DNA from 2 places in the Micromonospora sp. DT48 genome. Region 1 is predicted to be linked to the other one. Evidence: riboswitches for the same ligand, from Rfam matches in the RefSeq annotation. Region 1 holds a riboswitch; the other holds the start of a gene.
What was found. A riboswitch is a leader RNA that binds a small molecule or an ion and turns the genes downstream of it on or off. The one in region 1 is predicted to bind S-adenosylmethionine.

Region 1 (11,845 bases):
GCGATCGACGAGGCGTTCTGCAGCGCCGAACGGGTCACCTTGGCCGGGTCGATGATGCCCGCGGCCAGCAGGTCGACGTACTCGCCGGTCGCGGCGTTGAGGCCGTGACCCGAGTCGAGGTTGCGAACCCGCTCCACCACGACGCCGCCCTCAAGGCCGGCGTTCACCGCGATCTGCCGCAGCGGGGCGTCCAGCGCGATCTTCACGATCTGCGCACCGGTCGCCTCGTCGCCGGCCAGGTCGAGCTTGTCGAAGGCGGTCTTGCCGGCCTGGACCAGCGCGACGCCACCACCCGGGACGATGCCCTCCTCGACGGCGGCCTTGGCGTTGCGGACCGCGTCCTCGATGCGGTGCTTGCGCTCCTTGAGCTCGACCTCGGTGGCCGCGCCGACCTTGATCACCGCAACGCCGCCGGCCAGCTTGGCCAGCCGCTCCTGCAGCTTCTCCCGGTCGTAGTCGGAGTCGCTCTTGTCGATCTCGGCCCGGATCTGGTTCACCCGGCCCTGGATCTGCTCGGCGTCGCCGGCACCGTCGACGATGGTGGTCTCGTCCTTGGTCACCACGACCTTGCGGGCGCGGCCCAGCATGTCGAGGCCGACGGCGTCCAGCTTGAGGCCGACCTCCTCGCTGATGACCTGGCCACCGGTGAGGATGGCGATGTCGGTCAGCATGGCCTTGCGACGGTCACCGAAGCCCGGCGCCTTGACGGCCACCGACTTGAAGGTGCCACGGACCTTGTTGACCACCAGGGTGGCCAGGGCCTCGCCCTCCAGGTCCTCGGCGATGATCAGCAGCGGCTTGCCCGACTGCATGACCTTCTCCAGGATCGGGAGCAGGTCCTTGACCGACGAGATCTTGCTGTTCGCGATCAGGATGTACGGGTCGTCGAAGACGGCCTCCATACGCTCCGGGTCGGTCATGAAGTAGGCCGAGATGTAGCCCTTGTCGAAGCGCATACCCTCGGTGAGCTCCAGCTCCAGCCCGAAGGTGTTGCTCTCCTCGACGGTGATGACGCCTTCCTTGCCGACCTTGTCCATCGCCTCGGCGATGATCTCGCCGACGCTGGTGTCACCGGCGGAGATGGAGGCGGTGGAGGCGATCTGCTCCTTGGTCTCAACGTCCTTGGCGAGCTTCAGCAGCTCCTCCGAGACGTTGGCGACGGCGGCCTCGATGCCCCGCTTCAGGGCCATCGGGTTGGCACCGGCGGCCACGTTGCGCAGACCCTCGCGAACGAGTGCCTGGGCCAGGACGGTCGCCGTCGTCGTGCCGTCACCGGCGACGTCGTCGGTCTTCTTGGCGACCTCCTTGACCAGCTCGGCGCCGATCTTCTCGTAGGGGTCCTCGAGCTCGATCTCCTTGGCGATGCTCACACCATCGTTGGTGATGGTGGGGGCGCCCCACTTCTTCTCGAGCACCACGTTGCGGCCCTTGGGGCCGAGGGTCACCTTTACGGCGTCGGCGAGCTGGTTCATGCCCCGCTCGAGGCCGCGGCGCGCCTCTTCGTCGAACGCGATCATCTTGGCCATACGGCGTTGTCCTCCTGGACACTCACGGGCCACCCGAGTGTGTGCCCCGGATGGGCCGTCTGGTGTACGCACCTTGGGACGTCACCACCTGGCGACGGTGACGTCTCCTCGGCCGGGCCGGATAGCCCGCGACGACCGGCCACGTGCCTCACCCGTGGTTATGCCACGAGTGCGACCGAGGCCCCACCGTCCCGACCAACTGGCACTCACGCCATGCGAGTGCCAATGACTTGTTTAGCACTCTGCCCTGCCGAGTGCAAGCACGATGGCCCGGGTCAGCGGAGTTCGGCCACCAGTCGCGCGCTGTTCACCGGGCCCTCGTGAGCCCGCTGCTCGGCGTACGTGACGACGAACCCGACCAGTTGCGCGAAGTAGGCCGGCAGCATCAGCACCGCGATCACCAGCACCATCGAGATGGCGCCCAACGCCGTACCCAGCGAGGTCAGGGGCTGCGCCCCGAACAGCGGAACCGAGGCCCGATCCAGCAGGGTGGTCAGCAGCAGGAACACCAGTGTCGCCCCCACCACCAACGCCACCCGGCTGGACAGCAGAGCCGCCCGGTTCCGGAACATCTGGAACGAACGACCGATCGGATCAGCCCGCTCGAAGAGGAACACCGGCCCGGTCATGCTGAGCATGAACCCGGCGACGAGGCCCGGAAGGAAGCAGCAGAACATGCCGATGGTGACGATGAAGCCGACCAGGAGCGTCCAACCCCACAGCGCGGGTGCCCGGCGTACTCCGTAGTTCAGTGCCGCCGAGACGTCGGCCGGCGCACCGCTTGCCTGCCGGGTGATCACCCAGGTGCCAGCAGCCCAGCCCGCGGCCTGCACCAGGCCGAGCAGGGCGGTGCCACCCGCCAGCACGGCGAACAACGAGCCCAGGTCGGCCCAGTAGGCGGCCGGCAGGACCTCGCCGGCGGCTATCTCGTCCTCCCACTGCCCGGTCCGGTCGAACACCAGCAGCAGACCCGATATCAGCGCCCCCGGCACCACCTGGGTCAGCAGCAGGATCGGCAGCAACTGGCGCCAGCCCCGGCGGACCGCTCCCATCAGGCGCGTGAGCCAGCCCTCCAGCCCGGCACCGGGCGGGTTGACCAGCGCGTCGGGCGGGCCGAGTCCATGGCTGCCCGAGTGGTGGCCGCCGGGTGCCGGATGGCCCGGGTAACCAGGCTGGCCGGGATACGGCATCCCGGGCGGTGGTACGGGATAACCCGGAGCACCGTACGGCGGCGCAGCGGCATGGGGCGGCGCAGCGGGATAAACCGGGGCACCGTACGGCGGCGCAGCGGGGTGAGGCGGCTGCCCAACCCAACCGCCGGGTGGCCCCCACCCGCCCGGGGGGTGGGCGGACGGACCCGTCGGGGGCGGCTGGTCGGACATGGACCCTCCTCAGCATCGGCTGGAACGGCCCATGATCTTCCCTTGTGGGGCACCGGCATCGCAGCCCCCTCCGGCCACGGTCACGCCACCCGACGACGATCAGTCAGTGGGGTGGGTGTTTCGCGTTCAGCCGATGACGCGTACCCGCTCGGCCTGCGGGCCCTTCTGCCCCTGGGCGATTTCGAACTCCACCCGCTGACCGTCGTCCAGCGCCTTGTAGCCGTCCATCTCGATCGCGGAGAAGTGGACGAAGACGTCCTGCCCGCCGTCGACGGCGATGAAGCCGTAGCCCTTCTCGGCGTTGAACCACTTCACGGTGCCTTGTGCCACGGTGTTTTCCTCACTCTGCACGGCGTTCCACTACCACCGGTCGCCGGCGCCCCGGCACCCCGGAAATCACTGGTTTCGACAATCGGCGACGACCGCCGAAACGGGTGACCGAAATCGCACGCTACACGAGCAGTGACGACCGTGCACGACCACAAATCGGGCGTATTACAGTCAGCCACATCGTCCGACGTCATTGTGATATCCATGCGGGATGACCAGCGCCGCCGACCGGACGGGCGCACGCCGTGCCGTGGTCCGCCGGGTGGAGCCCGCCGACGCGGCCCGCATGCGTGCCCTGCGCCTGGAGATGCTCGCCGACGCACCGCTGGCGTTCCTGGAGACGATCGCCGAGGCCGCGGCCCGGCCGCACGCCGAGTACGCCGCCCGGATCGCCCAGGTCTCCGCCGGTGGGCACACCGCGCAGTTCGTGGCGGATCCGGGCGGCCGACTCGTCGGGCACGTCGGCGGGGTCGCCCACCCGACCGAGCGACGGGTGACGGTGCTCTACGCCGTCTACATCACCCCGACCTGGCGACGCACCGGACTGCTCGCGGATCTGGTCGACGGGGTGGCGGAGTGGTCCCGGGCCTGCGGGCGCGACGAGCTGATGCTCGAAGTGGTGGTCGGCAACGACCGTGCCTATCGCGCCTATCAGCGGTTGGGCTTCGTCGACACCGGCGTCCGCCTGCCCCACCCGGGCATCCCCACCCTGCGCGAACTCCATATGCGCCGGGCCGCATAGGGCCTGCGTCGAAGTCCTCGGTCGAGCCGAGGACTTCGACACAGGCCCGGGCCGGAGGCTCCGGGGCGGTCCGCCCGGAGCCCGCCACGGCTCAGGCGTGCCGGCGGCTCTGCACGATCCGGAACCGGTTGGCCACGTACGCCCCGTCGGTCAGCGCCGAGTTCGCCGCCGCGTTCGCCCCGCTGCCGTGGAAGTCGGAGAAGGCCGCCGACTGGTTCACGAAGACGCCTCCGGTGAGGTTCGCCGACAGGTGCACCCCGACCTCGATCGCGGCGGCCTCGACCGCGTCCAGCACCGCCCCGTCGGTGGAGTAGACCGCTGCGGTGAGGGCACCCTTCTCGCCCACGGTCGAGCGCAGGATCTCCACGCTGTGTGCGGTGGAGTCGGTGGCGATGACGAAGGAGATCGGCCCGAACCATTCCCGCGAGTAGGTCGCGGTGTCGTCGGCCTCCAGCTTCACGATGGTCGGCGTACGCACGACCGCGTCCGGGAACGACGGGTGCTCGACGGTACGCGACTCCAGCACCGGCACGCCGACCTTGGTCACCTCGTCCAGCCGCTCCAACACCCCGTCGTTGACGATCGCGCCGGTCAGCTCCACGCCCCGAGCCGGGTCGCCGGTGAGCTTGCCCACCGCGGCGGCGATGCCGGCGGCCACCTCGTCGAAGCTCTTGTGCCCCTGGTCGGTCTCGATGCCGCCCCGGGGGATGAGGATGTTCTGCGAGGTGGTGCACATCTGGCCGCTGTAGAGCGTCAGCGTGAAGCCCAGGTTGCGGCACATCCCGACGAAGTCGTCGGTCGAGTCGATCACCACCGTGTTGAGCCCGGCCTTCTCCGTGTACACGGCCGCCTGCCGGGCGTTGGCCTCCAGCCAGTCGCCGTACTCGGTGGAGCCGGTGAAGTCGACGATCTTCACAGCGGGGTGCAGGGCGAGGGTCGAGGCGAGCTTCTCGCCGGGTGCCTCGGGGGCCAACTGGACCAGGTTCGGGTCGAAGCCAGCCTCGGCGAGCACCGCGCGGGCGTACCGGACGGTGATGGCCAGCGGCAGCACGGCGCGCGGGTGCGGCTTGACCACGACGGGGTTGCCGGTGACCAGCGAGGCGAACAGACCCGGGTACGAGTTCCAGGTCGGGAAGGTGTTGCAGCCGACGACCAGGGCCACCCCCCGGGGCACCACGTGGAAGGTCTTGGTCATCCGCAGCGGGTCGCCCTTGCCAGCGGCCTTCTCCCAGCCGGCGGTGCCCGGGTGCCGGGTCATCTCCGCGTACGCGTAGGCGAGCGCCTCCAGCGCGCGGTCCAGCGCGTGCGCGCCACCGGCCTGGAAGGCCATCACGAACGCCTGACCGCTGGTGAACTGCACCGCGTTGGCCAGCTCGAAGATGTTCCGGTGCAGCCGGTCGAGGATCTCCAGGCAGACGCCCACCCGGGCCTGCGGGCCGGCGTCACGCCAGGCGGGCAGCGCCGCGGATGCGGCGGCGATCAGCCGGTCGGCGTCGGTGTGCGGGTAGCGGACGCCCAGCGCCACGCCGAACGGGCTGCTCTCGCTGGCCACCCGGTCGCCGTCGCCGGGCTGGTCGAGCGGGAAGTCCGCGCCCAGGTACGCCTCGAAGGCGGCCTTGCCGTCGGCGGCGGCGGTCTCGCCGTACACCCGTGGACTGGGTGACTCCGGGTAGGCGGACCAGTATCCCCGCTCCGCGATCGCGGTCAGCGCGCGGTTGAGGGTCTCGGCGTGCCTGTCGTAGAGGGGGTGCGGGGTCTCCGTCATGCCCGCCATCATGCAACACCAAGCCCTCAGATCAGTAGGGGCGTGTCACAACTTCAGATGGCGAGCTGCCAGTCGGTCCAGGCGTCGACCGGGCAGAAGCCGAGCTGCTCGTTGATGCTGATCATGTGCTCGTTGGCCGCCGCGTTCCAGGTGTCGATCGCGCGTAGCTCCGGCTCGTGGGCCAACGCGTGCCTGAGGTTCTCGACCTTGACGAGCAGACCGAGGCGGTGGCCCCGGTGCGCCGGGTCGACGATGGTGATCTCCTGCCAGGCGTGCCACGGCGTGGACGGCCCCCGGTCGATGACCGTCCAGGCGACCATTCGACCGGTCGCCTCGTGCACCGCGCCGACGTGGTAGCGCCGTCGTCCCCGCAGCCGCTGGACCCGCTCCGACTCCCGGATCCGCACGGCATCCACCTGCTCCGCCTCGATGACGAGGTCACCCATCGGCGCGTCGATGAGCAGCCGGCCCTCCAGTCGGGCGATGTCGGCCACGTACTCCTCGGCGACCGCCCCCTGCCACGCCACCGTCCGGTAGCCGGCGGCCCGCTCGCGGGCGGCGTCGAGCAGCGCGGTCAGGCTCGCCTGGTCGAGCCGCGAGGGCTCCAGCCGCCGCCGCACCTCGGCCAGCGCGGCCTGTGCTCCGGCGTCCGCCGCGAAGGCCGCCCCGGGCGCCGGGCGCCCCGGCCCGCCGGGCAGCGGGCCCGGGGTCTCGCCGAACAGCCGTTTCCGGCCCTGTTCGACGGCCACCTTCCGGGCGTACGCCAGCAGCGCCCGGCCCACGCCGCGCCGACGCTGCGCCGGGTCGACGGTCAGCTCGACGGTGGCCATCGCGGTGTTGTCCAGCTGCGGTAGCCGCATCCGCAGGTGCCCGGCGGCCACACCGTCACGCCGGGCCAACGCCTGGTGGATCACGCTGCCGTACGGCGGGTGGGCGACCAGCAGCTCGAACTCGTCGCGGTCCCCCACCGGCAGGTCGGGCAGGTCCACCGCCTGCGCTGCGGCGACGACCCGGTACGCGTCGTCGAGCGCTGCCTCGTCGGTGGAGTCGTACGGCGTGACAGTGATGGCCATGGGCGCGAGCCTGCCGGGCGGCCGACGCTCACCGCCACCGGTTTTCCGCCGGTCACCGGCTGATCGACACGTGCCCGGCATCTGATGGCAGATCATCGCCGAGAACCGTTGCCGGACAAGGGTGGGTAATCGGGCAGGTCGGCGGCGACGTACGCCGCGCCGATCGGGCATGCCTACTCGATCGTCTGCTCGTCGGCGGGGCCGAAGGGGGTGACGGTGACAGTCATCGCGGCAGCATGCGCCACAGACAGGCGAGCGGGCCAGCGAGTTCTCGCTGGCCCGCTCGGACGTTGGTCGGGAGGGTCGATCGCACAACGCCTCCGGCGCTGGGTCGTAAAGACTGAAAGTCTACGGCGAAACGCCCTCCCGCACGGAGCATCTTGCGCCGTCCGTTTGCGGCCGTCAAGTCCCCGGGGGCGTGTTTTGCTCACTCCCTGCGAAATGCCGCTTACAGCCCACGGGTCGGGTCAGCCCAGCAGGCCCGCGTCCCGGGCGGCCCGCAACGAGGGCTTGATCCGGTGGGTGGGGCCCACCTGACCGGCGACCGCGTCGAGCGTCTTCAGCCCTTCGCCGGTGTTGAACACCACCGTCTCGGCGGCCGGGTCCAGCCGGCCCGACTCGACCAGCTTGCGCAGCACCGCCACGGTCACGCCACCGGCCGTCTCCGCGAAGACCCCGGTGGTACGCGCCAGCAGCCGCACCGCCGCCCGGATCTCGTCGTCGTCGGCGTGGTCCATCCAGCCATCGGTACGCCGCACCGCCTCCAGGGCGTACAGTCCCGCCGCCGGGTCACCGATGTTCAGCGACTTGGCGATGCCGGTGGGCTTGACCGGGGTGATGGCGTCGGTGCCGGCGTGCAATGCGGTGGCGATCGGGTTGCACCCGGTCGACTGCGCGCCGAAGACCTTCCAGCCGTCGGCCGGCGCCTCGACCAGGCCGATCTCGACCAGCTCACTGAACGCCTTGTCGATCTTGGTGAGCAGTTCGCCGGAGGCCATCGGGATGACCACCTGGGCCGGGATCCGCCAACCGAGCTGCTCGGCCACCTCGTAGCCGAGCGTCTTGGATCCCTCCGCGTAGTACGGCCGCACGTTGACGTTGACGAACGCGGTGTCCTCGAACTCGTCGGTCTCGACCAACTCGCCGCAGAGCCGGTTCACGTCGTCGTAGGACCCGTCGATGGCGACCAGATCACCGCCGTAGACGGCGGTGGTGACGACCTTGCCCTGCTCCAGGTCACTGGGGATGAAGACCACCGACGGCGTACCCACCCGGGCGGCGTGCGCGGCGACGGAGTTGGCGAGGTTGCCGGTGGAGGCGCAGGCGAACCGGGAGAAGCCGAGCGCCCGGGCGGCGGTCAGCGCCACCGACACCACCCGGTCCTTGAACGAGTGGGTGGGGTTGGCGCTGTCGTCCTTGACCCACAGCGGCGCGGTGATGCCCAACTCGGCGGCGAGCCGGTCGGCGGCCACCAGCGGCGTGAACCCCGGGTCCAGGGTGACCCTGGTGGCCGGGTCCTGGCCGACGGGCAGCAGAGCGGCGTAGCGCCAGAGGTTGCGCGGGCCGGCCTCGATCTGCTCGCGGGTCACGGTGGCGAGTGCCGCCGGGTCGTAGTCGACCTCCAGCGGGCCGAAGCACTCGTAACAGGCGTGCTGGGCAGCCAGCGGGTATCGAGCCGAACAGGCCCGGCAGACCAGGGCACGGGCGGGGCTGGCGGAGGTGTCGATGCCGGACGGGGCGAGCGTCGACGTCATGTCGAAGTCCTCTCATCTTTCCCCGCATCGCACCCTGCGGCGGGGACGGAATTGGCACCTGCCCCGCAGGACGCTCAGCGTCGAGCGCGCGAGGTGGTTGCCGGGGCGTCGTCGGGCCGTATCCCTCAGCCCCTCTGGATGAGGTATGCAGTTGTGCCGCCGAGTCTAGGCACTCCGACTGGGGCCGTCGCAGGTCAATCCCAGCTTGTGAGCGGTCGAACCCGCCTGGGCGGTGCCGGTCGCACCCACCGGCACCGCCGCCGAGCGTCGCCGGTCAGGCCGGCACGGAACGTCGTTCGTCCTCACCGACGGCGACCGTCGACGCACCTCGTCGCCACAGGTTGTCCACCGCCCAGGTACCCGGACCGAGCACCGCGACCAGGAAGAACGACCAGCAGAAGAGCACCGACAACTCGCCGTGGTTACGCATCGGCAGCAGCGCCTCGGGCTGATGGACCACGAAGTACGCGTAGGCCATCGAACCCGACGCCAGCAGAGCCGCGGGCCGGGTGAACAGCCCCAGGAGCACCAGGCCGCCGCAGAGCAGTTGGATCAGCGCGGCGTACCAGCCGGGCCACTCGCCGAGTGGCACCGCCTCGCCGGTGCCACGGTTGCCGCCGAAGAGACCGAACACAGACGACATGCCGTGAATCAGGAAGAGTAACCCGATCACAATGCGGAACAGGGACAATGCCGGCCCGCCGAACCGGTCAACTCGCATTGGTACCTCCTACTAGTGGGGTGGTGGTACCAGAATGCGAGATCTATAGATAGTTGTCGATGCAATCTCTCTACGTGGGAACGCTCCCACATCAAGCTTAGCCGTCGGAACTTCCGCGAGACAGCCCTCCGTTTCGCCAGCCGTAAAGTGAACAGCGGCCGACCAGGCATAAGTCAGCTGGTGACGTCCTTGCGGGTGAAGCGCCAGAAGGCCAGACCCCAGAAAACGGTCGCGTAGCAGACCGCCGAGACGGTGCCCCGGACGATGTCGTCGGTCTGCACCGGCGTGGAGAGCAAGCCCAACCACGCGGTGCTGTAGTGGGTCGGCAGGAACGACCGGATCACGCCGAGCGCGGTGATCTGGTCCAGGATGCTGGAGAGGATCCAGAGCAGCACAGCACCGCCCACCGCGCCGAGCGCCGCGTCGGTGGTCACCGAGAGCAGGAACGCCAGACCCGCGACCACCAGCAGGACGATGGCCAGGTAGCCGAGCACGGCAAGCAGCCGCAGCAGCCCCTCGCCCGGCTCCAACTGCGCGGCGACCGTGCTGCGCAGCGGCGACCAGCCGTAGCGCAGCGTGCCGATGGTGAGGGCCGTACCGGCGAGCAGCACCAACGCCAGCGCCGAGTACGTGAGCGCGACCAGCAGTTTCACCGTGAGCAGTCGAGCCCGCGGCACCGGGATCGCCAGCAGGTAACGCAGACTCCCCCAACTCGCCTCACTCGCCACCGTGTCGCCGCAGAACAGCGCCACCACCACGACCAGCAGAAAAGAGGCCGACACGAAGATGGTGAAGAGAGCGAAATTGAGCCCACCCGAGGTGGCGAGATCGATCAGGCTGCCGAACTCGCCTCTGCCGTTGTCGTCGTCGTTCGTGTCGAACTGGAACGCGATCAGAATGATCAACGGCAGCAGCACCATGAAGCCGAGCGCCAGCTGGGTGCGTCGGCGCGATGCCTGCCTGCGGAACTCCGCACCGAACGGCAGCGTCCGGGCGGGCCGGTAACCGGTCGCCGCACCCGAGGCGGCCACTCCGGTCTGCTCCGGCGTCGGGTCGACAGTCGAGCGCGTCATCACCGGTCCCCGCTTCCTCGGGAATTCTCACCCACGAGGGCGAGGAATGCGTCCTCCAGGCGACGCCGGGGCACCACCCGGTCCACCGCGATCCCGGCCCGGACCAACTCGGCAACCACCTCGCTGCGGGCGGTGCCGTTGGTGTCGACCACCAACTGTCCGTCGGCGTCGTCCAGGACGCGTACGCCACCGAGACCGTCGAGCACGTCCCGGGCGGCGACCGCGTCGCTCACCTCGACCAGCACGCTGGGCGAGTCACCGACGATCTCCTCGACCGGTCCGGAAGCCACGATCCGGCCCTTGTTCACCACCACGGCGTGGGTGCATGTCTGCTCCACCTCGGCGAGCAGGTGGCTGGAGACCAGCACCGCCCGACCGTCGGTGGCGTACCGCTGGAGCACCCGACGCATCTCGGCGATCTGCGGCGGGTCCAGCCCGTCGGTCGGTTCGTCGAGCACCAGCAGTTCCGGCAGGCCGAGCATGGCCTGGGCGATGGCCAGCCGCTGCCGCATGCCGTGGCTGTACTTGCGCACCCGCCGGTGCACCGACGAACCCAGCCCGGCGATCTCCAGGGCCTGCTCGAAGTGGGCGTCGGCCTCCGGTCGGCCGGTCGCCCGCCAGTACGCCTTGAGGTTCTCCAGACCGGACAGGTGCGGCAGGAATCCCGGCCCCTCCACCAGCGCGCCGATCCGCGACAGCACGGGTGAGCCGGGTACCAGCCGGTGCCCGAAGACGTAGATCTCCCCTGCGGTCGGCTGGGTCAGCCCCATCAGCACCCGCAGCGTGGTGGTCTTACCGGCGCCGTTGGGCCCGAGCAGCCCGACCACCTGACCGGGATGCACCTCGAAGTCCACCTCGGAGACCGCGACGAAACCGTCGGCGTACTCCTTGCGCAGTCGGCGTACCGCCAGCGGCGTGTTCGCGTACTCCGGATGCACCGAGGTGTCCTGGCGACGGTGCCGCCGGCGCAGCACGGCGACGAGCACCACGAGCCCGATCACGATCGCGGCGAGCAGCCCCACCAGGATCCAGCGCCAGAGGACCGCCTCGGTGGGGATCGGGTCGGCGTCGACCGTCGGCAGGCTGACCGGGTCGTCACCGACCGCGACCGTGTGGACGACCGGCTCGCTCGGGGTCGTGTACGCCTGGTCCGAGGTGGCCACCACCAGGCGGAGCCGGTGCCCGGCCTCCACCCGGTGGACGATCGCGGGCAGGGTCACGGTGACCGGCGCCGCGGCGTCGATGCTGTCCGGCAGGCCGCTGAGCCGGATCGGCGCGATCAGTCCGCTGGGCAGGGTGGCCGCCCCTTCCGGGTCGACCACGTAGAGCTTGGCGAAGAGGACCGCCTCGCCGCTGCTGGAGGCGACGCGCAGGGACACGGTCGGCGCGCCGACGATGTCGACCGCCTCGGCCAGCGGCTCGGACTCGAACCGGGCGTGTTGCCCCGGTATGTCACCGGCCACCCCGCCGAGCAGCGAC
Region 2 (11,845 bases), on a different contig from region 1:
CACGGTGCTTGAGCATGGTGTCCACCCAGCCCTCCAGCAGGGCCCACCTCGCCTGGCGTCCCGGCAGCGCCTCGGCGTGCTCCAGCAGCGCCTCCAGGTCGCCCAGCAGCGGTTCGGCCAGTGCGATGAGCAGGTGTGACTTGCTCGGGAAGTGGTAGAGGATGGCCGCCTTGGTCAGCCGCAACCGCTCGGCGATCTGCCGCAGGGAGGTGCGTTGGTATCCCTGCGCGGAGAAGAGGCTCAACGCGGTGCGCAGGATCCGGTCGCGGGTGCTGTCCGCCTCCTCCACGGTCATGGTCCCAGCCTAAGTCACCGCTGACCGAGGGACGGGACCACTCGCGCCGATCCCTTACCATCGGTCAGTGGAGTGGTTCGGTAGACACCGGTACGGCGGGAGGACCCATGTCCGTGATCTCCATCGAAAACCTCGTCAAGACCTTCGGCGGCGTACGCGCGCTCGACGGGCTCGACCTCACCGTGGAGCCGGGGGAGGTGCACGGATTCCTGGGGCCCAACGGCTCGGGTAAGTCCACCACCATCCGGATCCTGCTCGGTCTGCTGCGCCGCGACTCCGGGCAGGTCCGCATCCTCGACGGCGATCCGTGGCGCGACGCGGTCGCGTTGCACCGGCGTCTGGCGTACGTGCCGGGTGACGTCAACCTCTGGCCCAACCTCTCCGGCGGCGAGGCGATCGACCTGTTCGGCGCGTTGCGCGGCGGGCTGGACCGGCGTCGACGCGACGAACTGCTGCGCCGCTTCGACCTGGACCCGACGAAGAAGTGCCGCACCTACTCGAAGGGCAACCGGCAGAAGGTCGCCATCGTCGCCGCCTTCGCCTCCGACGTCGAGCTGTACATCCTGGACGAACCCACGTCCGGGCTGGACCCGCTGATGGAGGCGGTGTTCCAGGAGGAGGTCCGCCGACTCAGCCAGGCCGGCGCGAGCGTCCTGCTCTCCAGCCACGTGCTGGCCGAGGTCGAGGCGCTCTGCGACCGGGTCAGCATCATCCGGGAGGGGCGGATCGTGGAGGCCGGCACCCTGTCGGAGCTGCGGCACCTGGCGCGTACCACGGTCACCGTCGAGACCGGACGCCCGGTGACCGGCCTGACGGACCTACCCGGCGTGCACGAGGTCCGCCCGGTCGACGGGCGCGTCCGGTTGGAGGTCGAACCCGAACACCTCGACACCCTCCTGGCGCACCTGGTCCGCTTCGAGGTCCGGGCGCTGACCAGCACACCGCCCACCCTGGAGGAGTTGTTCCTGCGGCACTACGGCGAGACCACCGACGATCCGCGAGCGGCGAGCGGAGCCACCCGATGAGCGCCTTCACCGGCACCGGCCGACTCGCCCGGCTCGCACTGCGGCGCGACCGGGTGCGCCTGGTCGTCTGGGCGCTCGGTACCCCGCTGCTCGGCTACGCCCTCGCCGAGAGCGTGGCCGGCATCTACCCCGACGAGCAGAACCGCCTCGGTTACGTCGAGGTGGCCAACACCAGCGTCGTCGCCCGCGCCTTCAACGGTCCGGTGGCCAGCACCGAACTCGGCGCGGTGGTGGTCGCCGAGACGTACCTCACCCTGGCCGTGCTCGCCGCGCTGCTGAGCACCTTCGCGGTGATCCGGCACACCCGGCAGAACGAGGAGACCGGCCGGGCCGAACTGCTCGGTGCCGCCGCCGTCGGCCGGTACGCCCTGCTCACCGCCGCCCTGGTCGTCGTGGTCGGCGCCAACGTCCTCGCCGGGGCGCTGCTCGCGGTCGCCTTCGTCGGCGCCGGGCTACCCGCCGCCGGGTCGGTGGCCGCCGCCGCGGCGATCACCGGCGTCGGTCTCGCCTTCACCGGTGTCGCCGCCGTCACCGCCCAACTGTCGGTGACCTCCCGGGGCGCCAACGCTCTCGCCGCCGCCACCGTCGGCGTGACGTTCCTGCTCCGGGCCGCCGGCGACGTGCTCGGTGAGCGTTCCGCCGACGGGTTGCTGGACAGCGCCTGGCCCACCTGGCTGTCGCCGCTGGGCTGGGGCACCCAGGTCCGCGCCTTCGGTGCGGAACGGTGGTGGGTGCTCGCGTTGCCGACCGCCCTGCTCGTCGCCGGGGTCGCCATCGCGTACGCGTTGGCCGAACGCCGTGACGTCGGCGCCGGCCTGCTCGCCGCGCGACGGGGGCCGGACCGGGCCGCCGCCGGACTGCTGAGTCCGGCCGGGCTGACCTGGCGGCTGCACCGTGGCGCGTTGACCGGTTGGGCGATCGCGGTGGCGGTGCTCGGCGTGGCCATGGGACTGGCCGGGCACGAGGTGGACGACATGATCGCCGACAACCCGGCCGCCGCCGAGGCGATCGCCCAACTCGGTGGCGGGGACGAACTGCGCGACGCCTTCCTGGCGGCGATGCTCGGGCTGTTCGCGCTGACCATCGGCGCGTACGTGGTGCAGGCCCTGCTGCGGGTACGCGGCGACGAGTCGGACGGCATCCTCGAACCGCTGCTCGCCACCGCCGTCAGCCGCACCCGGTGGTTGACTACGCAGGTGGCCGCCGCCGCGCTCGGTGCGCTGGCGTTGATGCTGCTGGCCGGTGCCACCACCGGGCTCGGGTACGGGCTGGCCGCCGGAGATCCGGCCGGTTGGACCGTCGAGCTGACCGGTGCGGCCCTGCTGTGGTTGCCCGCACTGCTGGTCGTCGCCGGGGTGGTGACCACCCTGTTCGGGGCGCTGCCACGCTGGTCGGTCGCGTCCAGTTGGGCGGTGCTGATCGTCTTCCTGCTGCTCGGCCAACTGGGCGCCGCGTTGGACCTGCCACAGACCGCGCTGAACCTCTCCCCGTACACCCATGTGCCGTCCGTGCCCGCCGCCGACCTCACCGTCCTGCCCCTGGTGGCACTCACCGCGATCGCCGCCGTACTGCTCGCGGTCGGCCTGACCACCTTCCGCCGCCGCGACACCCCCACCTGACCCGGCCGGTTCAGACTTGATCGTTTGCAGTCGACTGACTCGACACGCCGCTGGCACGGTCACTCGACTGCAAACGATCAAGGACCCCTACCACACGCGGCGTTGGAGCGGTGCGTTGTGCACAGGGGGTGCGGTGTCCACAGGGGGGCAGTGGGGGCGGGGTGGGGTGGGGCAGGCTCGGTCGGTGTGGATGCCGTGCTTCGATCGCTCGTCGAGGCCGGTGGCGGTGTGGTGACCCGCGCCCGCGCACTCGAGGTGGTACCGCCCTGGACGCTGCGGCGGGCGTACCGCATCGGTTGGCTGCGTCGCGTGTTGCCGGCGGTCTACGTCGACGGCTCGTTGCTCGCCGGCCCGGAGTCGGCCAGCGTGCTCGCACGGGTGACACCCGAGGTCGCTCGACGGGCGGCGCTCGCGTACGCCGACGGCCGGGCGGCCTTGAGCGCGCTGACCGCGTTGGACGTGTACGGCCTCCGGCCCCAACCAGCCGGCGAGCCGGTGTACCTCGACGTGCCCGCCGGTACCGGCCTGCGGAGCAGGGAGAGCCTGGTGGTGCGGCATCGGAGGGCATTCGCGGCGGAACCGCCACACGTCGTGGTGCGACGGGGCGTACCGCTCGTCCGGCTGGAGGAGGCGTTGGTGCGCTCGTGGTCGTTGTTGCCCGAGGAGAGCCGCATCGGGCCGGTTGTCCGCGCCGTGAACGACCGGTTGACCACGGGCCACCGGCTCCGCGGCGCGCTTGCCCCGAAGACGACCGGACGGGCGGCGCTGTCCGCACTCATCGACCGGCTCGACGCGGGTTGCCGCAGCCCCTTGGAGATCTGGGGACACGACCGCGTCTTCACCGGTCCTGACCTGCCGGTGCTGATGCGTCAGGTACGCGTCCGGGTGGGCAGACGAACCATGTACCTGGACCTGTTCGCCGAGCAGGAGCGGGTCGACATCGAGCTGGACGGTGCCAGCTCACACGGCGATACCCGCCAGCGCGAGATCGACCTGCGGCGCGACGCGTTGCTCGCCACCGTCGGCATCCTGGTGGTCAGGTTCAGCCACCGACGCCTCGTGCGGGAGCCCGACGAGGTGCGCCGGGAGACTCTTGCGATCCTCGCCGGGCGCCGTCGTTGACCAGGGGCGGTCGGAGGTCACAGCACCTGGGACAGGAAGCGGCGCAGCCGGGGGTGCTGCGGCGACTCGAAGAGGGCCTGGGGTTCGCCGGCCTCCAGCACCACCCCGGCGTCCATGAAGGCGACGGTGTCGGCGACCTGGCGGGCGAAACCCATCTCGTGGGTCACCACCACCATGGTCATGCCCTGGGCGGACAGCTCCGCCATCAGCGCCAACACCCCCTTGACCAGTTCCGGGTCCAGTGCGGAGGTGGCCTCGTCGAAGAGCATCACCTGTGGCCGCATGGCCAACGCCCGGGCGATGGCCACCCGCTGCTGCTGCCCACCGGACAGGTGCGCGGGTCGGGCGTCGGCCTTCGCGGCCAGTCCGACCCGGTCGAGTTCGGCTCGGGCGCGAGCCACCGCCTCGTCCTCGCCGAGCTTGCCGATGCGGCGCAGCGGCAGGGTGATGTTGCGTTCCACGCTCATGTGCGGGAAGAGGTTGAACTGCTGGAACACCATGCCGATGCGCTGCCGCAGCGCGTCCGGGTCGTCGCGCAGCACACTGCGTCCGTCCAGCAGCACGTCGCCCCGGTCCGGTTCGAGGAGCCGGTTCACCGTCCGCAGCAGGGTGGACTTGCCCGACCCGGACGGGCCGATCACGCACGCGGTGCCGCCGCGCGCCACGTCCAGATCCACTCCGCGCAGCACCTGATGACGCCCGAAGGCGAGGTGCACGTCGCGCAGGCTCAGACTGACCGAGGTGCTCATCGTTGATTTCCTCCGGCGGCGCCGGGCAGCGCCAGGTCCAGGTCGTCGGGGTCGTCGTCGGTCGGCCCGGCCGTCGGGCGGCCCTGCCGCAGCCGCCGGTCGATCCAGTTGACGACGTGGGTCAGCGGCACCGTCAGGGCGAGGTAGAACAGCCCGGCCAGCAGCAGCGCCGACTGGTTGCCGGTGTTGGCGGCGTAGTCCTGCCCGATCCGGAACAGCTCCCGCTGGCTGGCCAGCAGGCCGAGGAAGTAGACCAGGCTGGAGTCCTTGATCAGGGCGATGAGTTGGTTCACCCAGGCCGGCAGGATGCGCCGGATGCCCTGCGGGATGATCACGACCCGCATCGCCTCGCGCCAGGAGAACCCCAACGCGCGGGCCGCCTCCAACTGGGTGGCCTCCACCGACTGGATGCCGGAGCGGAAGATCTCGCCGATGTACGCCGCGGCGATCAGCGACAGCGCCAGGATTCCCAGCGGGTACGGGTTGGGCCCCCACACCTGCATCCCCAGCGGGGCCAGCCCGACCCCGATCAGCAGGATCGTCGCCGCTGCCGGCAGACCCCGGAACACGTCGGTGTAGACCCGGGCCGGCCAGCGCAGCCAGCGGGTACGCGAGATGCCCGCCACGGCCAGCAGGATGCCCAGCGCCGAGCCCAGCAGGGCGGCGGTGACCGCCAGGATCAGCGTGTTCGGCAACCCGACGGTGAGCATCTCGGGTAGCGCCTCACGCATCGACTCCCAGTCGAAGAACGTCTCCCACAGGGTGCGCAACGGATCCACGGTCAACCTCCGCCCTGCTCGCTCGTGGCCCTGGTTCAGGAGGCGGGCGACGCCGAGGGCACCGCCACGTCGCCGCTGCCCGGGGTGAAGTCGGCCGGGATCGGCCGGTCCGGGTAGTACTGCTGCTGCAACCGGGTCCAGGTGCCGTCGGCGATCACCTCGTCGAGGGCCTTGTTCAGCGCCTCGCGCAGCGCGTCGTTGCCCTTGGCGAAGGCGTACGCGGTGGGTGCCGGGCTGAGCTCCTTCGCCGCGACCGTGATCTTGCCGCCGCTGTCCGCGGCGGTCTTCTCACCGATCTCGGCGGGGGCGATCCACGCGTCGGCGGTACCCGCCTTGAGCTGGTTGATCGCGCCGTTGTAGTCGGGTACGCGTACCGGGTTCAGGCCCTTGGTGGTGGCGTAGTCGTCCTGGACGGTGCCCTGCACGACCACCACCCGCTTGCCGGGCAGCTCGTCGAAGCTGCGCAACGCCGATCCGGCGGGCACGTCGAGCCCGAAGTACCCGAAGTCGTACCCGTTGCCGAAGTCCACGGTCTTCTTGCGCGCCTCGGTGATGGTGATCGAGGAACTGCCGACGTCGAACTTGCGGTTGTTGACCTGGGCGAGCAGGCCCGAGAAGTCGGTGCCGACGAACTCGACCCGCAGCCCGAGCTTGTCGGCGGCGGCGACCAGCAGGTCGTTGTCGAACCCGGTGAACTTGCCGTCCTTGAGGTACACGTTCGGCGGGGCGTCGGTGAGCGTGCCGGCCCGCAGCACGCCCGGCTGAAGCAGGTTGTACGGGTTGTCGGCCGCGCTGTCGGCGGAGTTCGAGCCGCAGGCGGTCAGGGTGGTCGCGGCGAGGATCGCGGCGACGCCGACGGCGGCGGCACGGGTCAGGGCGGGAAGGAATCGCACAGGTGTCTCCTGGTTGAGCTGCGGCGGGCACGGACGTGCCGCACCGACGGTCCGCCGCAGGACGGACCGCTGGGATGGAATCGATGACGCAGCGGGAGGTGGTCTGCCGACCGGGTGGGGATCGGTGACCGGGAGCGACGCGGTCAGCTACACGCGGCGCTGCACACCCGCATCATGTCGACGTGCCGACGTCGGGTCAGGGCGAGACAGGCCGCGACGGGAGCGGGTCGACTGCGGTACGACATGGTTCTCCTCAAGGTCGTGATGACCTGGGGACCCAGGCCACGCTTGCACCGGACGCTCCGGTGCCTGGTCCTCACCCGGGGCACCCCTGCGCGGAGGAGGGTTGCCGGCCAGCAAGCCGGGGCTTGACGCTGGCACTCATGACCTGCGGCCGAGGCTAGCACCAGGTGACCGGGCCGCGTCCACCCGATATGAGGCCCCTCACGCCGCGCGCTGACCTGGGGTGGGAGGCGCGAGCGCGTCCGGCGTCCGGGGAACCCGGGCAGGTCACCGCCGGGGTGGCTCAGGGGTGGCGGCCATCGGCGGGTGTTGCCGACGGGCCGGGCGATCCCTTACGGTCTGCTCAGCGGTGGGCGGTGCGGTCCGCATCCGAAGACACCGCCGGTGGTCCACCACGTGGGCCGGGAGGGTGGAACTCCCGGGCTCGACGCGCGTGGTGGCGCGCCGGCTGGGCGAACCCCGAACCGTGCGGCGGCGCGTCGAGGCGCCGAGCCGACGGTGCGCCGGGGGCGCGGACACCCACCGGGAGCACCCGTGTATCTCACTCCCCACGAGCAGGACCGTCTGCTCGTCCATGTGGCGGCCGATGTCGCCCGGCGACGCCGGGAACGCGGCCTGCGTCTCAACTATCCGGAAGCCGTCGCGGTGATCACCGCCTTCCTGCTGGAGGGCGCACGCGACGGGCAGTCCGTGGTCGACCTGATGGCCTCCGGCCGCACCGTGCTCAGCCGCGACGACGTGCAGGACGGCATCCCCGAGTTGCTGAGGGAGGTGCAGGTGGAGGCGACGTTCCCGGACGGCACCAAGTTGGTGACGGTGCACCACCCGATCCCGTGATCCCCGGGGAGATCCTGCCGGCGACCGGACCCGTCGAGATCAACGCCGGGCGGCCGGTGACGGTGGTGACGGTGGTCAACACCGGCGACCGGCCGGTGCAGGTCGGATCGCACTACCACTTTGCCGAGGCCAACCCGGCGCTGGACTTCGACCGGGACGCCGCCTGGGGGCAGCGGCTCGCCGTACCGGCCGGCACCTCGGTGCGTTTCGAGCCGGGCGTGAGCCGCCCGGTGGACCTGGTGCCGCTGGGCGGCGCCCGGATCGTGCCGGGCCTGCGGGGCGAGTGCGCCGGGGCGCTGGACGGGGGACGGCAGGCATGAGCGAACGGATCAGCGCGGTGCCGCAGGGCGGCCCGCGACGAAGTGGAGCGCCGGCATGAGCACCGTGGATCGGGACCGTTACGTCGCCCTGTACGGACCGAGCACCGGCGACCGGATCCGGTTGGCCGACACCAACCTGCTGATCGAGGTCGAACACGACCACTGCGCCGGTGGCGACGAGGCGGTCTTCGGCGGCGGCAAGGTGATCCGTGAGTCGATGGGTCAGTCCCGGGCCACCCGCGCCGAAGGGGCCCTGGACACCGTCATCACCGGGGCGGTCGTCCTCGACCACTGGGGTGTGGTGAAGGCCGACGTCGGGCTGCGCGACGGTCGGATCGTCGCGCTGGGCCGGGCGGGCAACCCGGACACCATGGACGGCGTCCACCCGGACCTGGTCATCGGCCCGGCCACCGAGGTGATCGCCGGCAACGGTCGGATCCTCACCGCCGGGGCGGTCGACACCCACGTGCACTTCATCTGCCCGCAGATCGTCGACGAGGCGCTCGCCAGTGGGGTCACCACCCTGGTCGGTGGTGGCACCGGGCCGGCGGAGGGCACCCGCGCCACCACGGTCACCCCGAACGCCTGGCACCTGGCCCGGATGCACGAGGCCCTCGATTCGTTGCCGGTCAACGTGCTGCTGCTCGGCAAGGGCAACACGGTGGCGGAGGAGGCGCTGTGGGAGCAGCTGCGGGCCGGAGCGGGCGGGTTCAAGCTGCATGAGGACTGGGGCACCACGCCCGCCGCGATCGACGCCTGCCTGCGGGTCGCCGACGCCTCCGGCGTGCAGGTCTCCATCCACACCGACACCCTCAACGAGGCCGGTTTCGTCGCCGACACGCTGCGCGCCATCGGCGGTCGGGCGATCCACTCGTACCACACCGAGGGGGCTGGGGGCGGGCACGCGCCGGACATCATCACCGTCGCCGGTGAGCCGAACGTGCTGCCCTCGTCGACCAACCCGACCCGCCCGTACACTCGCAACACCCTCGCCGAGCACCTCGACATGCTGATGGTCTGCCATCACCTGAACCCGGCGGTGCCGGAGGACCTGGCCTTCGCCGAGAGCCGCATCCGGCCCTCCACGATGGCCGCCGAGGACCTGCTGCACGACCTCGGGGCGATCTCCATCATCGGCTCCGACTCGCAGGCGATGGGTCGGATCGGGGAGATCGTGTTGCGTACCTGGCAGAGCGCGCACGTGATGAAGGCCCGAGTGGGCACCCTGCCCGGCGACGGTGCCGCCGACAACCGCCGGGCCCGCCGGTACGTCGCGAAGTACACCATCTGCGCGGCCATGGCCAACGGTCTCGACCACGAGATCGGGTCGGTGGAGCCGGGCAAGCTCGCCGACCTGGTGCTGTGGGAGCCGGCCTTCTTCGGCGTACGACCGCACCTGGTCATCAAGGGCGGCATGATCGCGTACGCGCAGATGGGTGACGCGAACGCCTCGATCCCCACCCCGCAGCCGATGCTGCCCCGGCCGATGTTCGGCGCGTACGGCGGGGCTGCCGCCGCCACCAGCCTGGCCTTCGTGGCCCCCGCGGCGCTGGAGGCCGGGCTGCGGTTGGACGTGCGGCGTCGGGTGGTGCCGGTGACCGACGTACGGTCCCGGGGCAAGACGGATCTGCCGGAGAACGGCGCGTTGCCGCGCATCGAGGTGGACCCGGACACCTTCACCGTGCGGATCGACGGCGTGGTGGTGGAACCCGATCCGGTGTCCGAACTGCCCATGGCCCAGCGGTACTTCCTGTTCTGATGGCCACCCCGACGATGCTGCTGCTCCTCGCCGACGGTCGCTTCCCGGCCGGGGCACACGCCCACTCGTCGGGCCTGGAGGCGGCCGTCGCCGCGGGGCGGGTGACCGATCTGGCCACGCTGGGGGAGTACCTGCGGGGGCGGCTCGCCACCGCCGGGCTGGTCGCGGCGGCCTTCGCCGCGGCGTCCTGCCGGGCGGCCGTCGGGCCGCCGGGGTCGTCGACGGTCGGTCGCCGGGCCGTCGACGGCGACCGACCGGCGGGTGACCCCCGCCCTGATGGCCCGTCGCGTCGCGCCACGCTGGTCCGGCTCGACGCCGAGCTGGACGCCCGGACCGCCTCGCCGGCCCAGCGCGCGGTCTCCCGCCGGCAGGGCCGGGCGTTGCGGCGGGCGGGTCGGGAGATCTGGCCGGAGGCGGTCTTCGACGACCTGCCGGCCACCTCGGACGGTCCGCACCAGCCGCTGGTGCTGGGGCTGGTCGGTGCCGCCGCCGGTCTCGACCCGCCGCAGGTGGCCACCGTCGCCGCCCACGCGACGGTGACCGGCTCGGCCAGCGCCGCCGTACGACTGCTCGGCCTGGACCCGTACCAGGTCCAGGCGCTGTTGGTGCGGCTCGCCGATGCCTGTGACGCGGTCGCGGCGCGGGCGGCGCGGGCCGCCGAGGAACCACCGGAGCGGCTGCCGGCCGCCGCCGCTCCGCTCGCCGATATCCATGCCGAAGCGCATGTCACCTGGGAGGTGCGTCTCTTTGCGTCCTGAACTCGACCACGACGAGTCCGTTCCCCACACCCACCCCGAGCCGGGGGTGGATCCGCACGCCCCGCTACCGACCGCCGCGCGGGCGTTGCGGGTGGGCATCGGCGGGCCGGTCGGCTCCGGCAAGACCGCCCTGGTCGCGGCGTTGTGTCGGGCGTTCGCCGACGAGTTGCGCCTGGCCGTGGTGACCAACGACATCTACACCACCGAGGACGCCGACTTCCTCAAGCGGGCGGGGGTGCTCGACCCGACGCGGATCCGGGCGGTGGAGACCGGCTGCTGCCCGCACACCGCCATCCGCGACGACATCGGCGCCAACCTCGACGCCATCGACGAACTGGCCGACGCGTTGGGACCGTTGGATCTGGTGCTGGTGGAGAGCGGCGGCGACAACCTGACCGCGACGTTCAGCCGAGGACTCGTCGACCGGCAGATCTTCGTGGTGGACGTGGCCGGCGGCGACAAGGTGCCGCGCAAGGGCGGACCGGGGGTGACCGCCGCTGACCTGCTGGTGATCAACAAGACCGACCTGGCGCCGATGGTCGGCGCCGACCTGTCCGTGATGGACCGGGACGCCCGCGCCCGCCGGGGTGACCTGCCCACGGTGTTCCAGTCCATCACCGAGGATCCGCTGGCCACCCGGGTGGCCGCCTGGATCCGCCACGAACTGGCCCACCACCGGGCGGCGATGCCCGGCACGGACCAGGCCGCGCCGGTCCTGGCGGCCGCCGCCGGGCAGGTCTGATGCGGGCCACCGCCCGGCTGGTGGCCCGCGCCGACCGGCACGGCCGCACCATCGCAACCGAGCTGCGCGGGGAGAGCCCGCTGCTGTTGCGCCAGGTGCCGTCCCCCGGCGGTGGCGTCACGGTGTACGTCGTCGGCGGGGCGGCCGGTCCGCTCGCCGGCGACGACCTGCGGCTGGACATCGAGGTCGGCCCCGGCGCGGTGGTCCGCGTGCACACGGTGGCCGCGTCGATCGCGTTGCCGGGCCGCCCCGGCGCGGTTTCCCGGACGCTGGTCCGGGCGACCGTCGCCGACCGGGCGGCCCTGTTCTGGCTGCCCGAGCAACTGATCGCGGCGGCGGGCTGCGCGCACGTCGCGGATTCCCAGGTGGACGTCGCCGAGGGCGGCGCCCTGCACTGGCGGGACGAGTTGATCTGCGGGCGACACGGCGAGCGGCCCGGCGACGTCGAGATCAACACCTGGGTCGACCTGGCCGGGCGGCCACTGTTGCGGCAGTCTCTGGCGGTGGGGTCGAACGCGCCCGGCTGGGCCGGACCGGCGGTGTTGGCCGGCGCGTCCGCCACCGGCTCGCTGCTGGTCGTGGACCCGTCCCACCCGGTGGAACCGCCCGCCGTGGGCGCTACCTGGGCCCGGCTACCGCTGGCCGGTGGCCCGGCGACCCTGTGGAGCGCCACCGCACCGGACGCGCACACCCTGCGCGGGTAC

Region 2: another riboswitch for S-adenosylmethionine. It lies ahead of ACLQ2S_RS18665 (ABC transporter substrate-binding protein); the one in region 1 lies ahead of thrC (threonine synthase).

The regions. Positions count from the first base shown of each region.
Region 1 is NZ_JBNCLE010000004.1:317,691-329,535, forward strand. It holds gene groL (chaperonin GroEL) at 1-1,526, opposite strand, end outside; gene ACLQ2S_RS02240 (hypothetical protein) at 1,802-2,716, opposite strand; gene ACLQ2S_RS02245 (cold-shock protein) at 3,035-3,238, opposite strand; gene ACLQ2S_RS02250 (GNAT family N-acetyltransferase) at 3,450-3,980, shown strand; gene paaN (phenylacetic acid degradation protein PaaN) at 4,072-5,745, opposite strand; gene ACLQ2S_RS02260 (GNAT family N-acetyltransferase) at 5,799-6,818, opposite strand; gene thrC (threonine synthase) at 7,286-8,572, opposite strand; SAM riboswitch class I at 8,582-8,717, opposite strand; gene ACLQ2S_RS02270 (DoxX family protein) at 8,847-9,293, opposite strand; gene ACLQ2S_RS02275 (ABC transporter permease) at 9,467-10,366, opposite strand; gene ACLQ2S_RS02280 (alpha/beta fold hydrolase) at 10,366-11,845, opposite strand, start outside.
Region 2 is NZ_JBNCLE010000014.1:126,199-138,043, forward strand. It holds gene ACLQ2S_RS18635 (TetR family transcriptional regulator) at 1-295, opposite strand, end outside; gene ACLQ2S_RS18640 (ABC transporter ATP-binding protein) at 403-1,320, shown strand; gene ACLQ2S_RS18645 (ABC transporter permease) at 1,317-2,939, shown strand; gene ACLQ2S_RS18650 (DUF559 domain-containing protein) at 3,126-4,061, shown strand; gene ACLQ2S_RS18655 (amino acid ABC transporter ATP-binding protein) at 4,079-4,810, opposite strand; gene ACLQ2S_RS18660 (amino acid ABC transporter permease) at 4,807-5,589, opposite strand; gene ACLQ2S_RS18665 (ABC transporter substrate-binding protein) at 5,625-6,482, opposite strand; SAM riboswitch class IV at 6,762-6,871, opposite strand; gene ACLQ2S_RS18670 (urease subunit gamma) at 7,260-7,562, shown strand; gene ACLQ2S_RS18675 (urease subunit beta) at 7,559-7,882, shown strand; gene ACLQ2S_RS18680 (urease subunit alpha) at 7,938-9,641, shown strand; gene ACLQ2S_RS18685 (urease accessory protein UreF) at 9,641-10,399, shown strand; gene ureG (urease accessory protein UreG) at 10,389-11,141, shown strand; partial or broken gene ACLQ2S_RS18695 (urease accessory protein UreD) at 11,141-11,809, shown strand.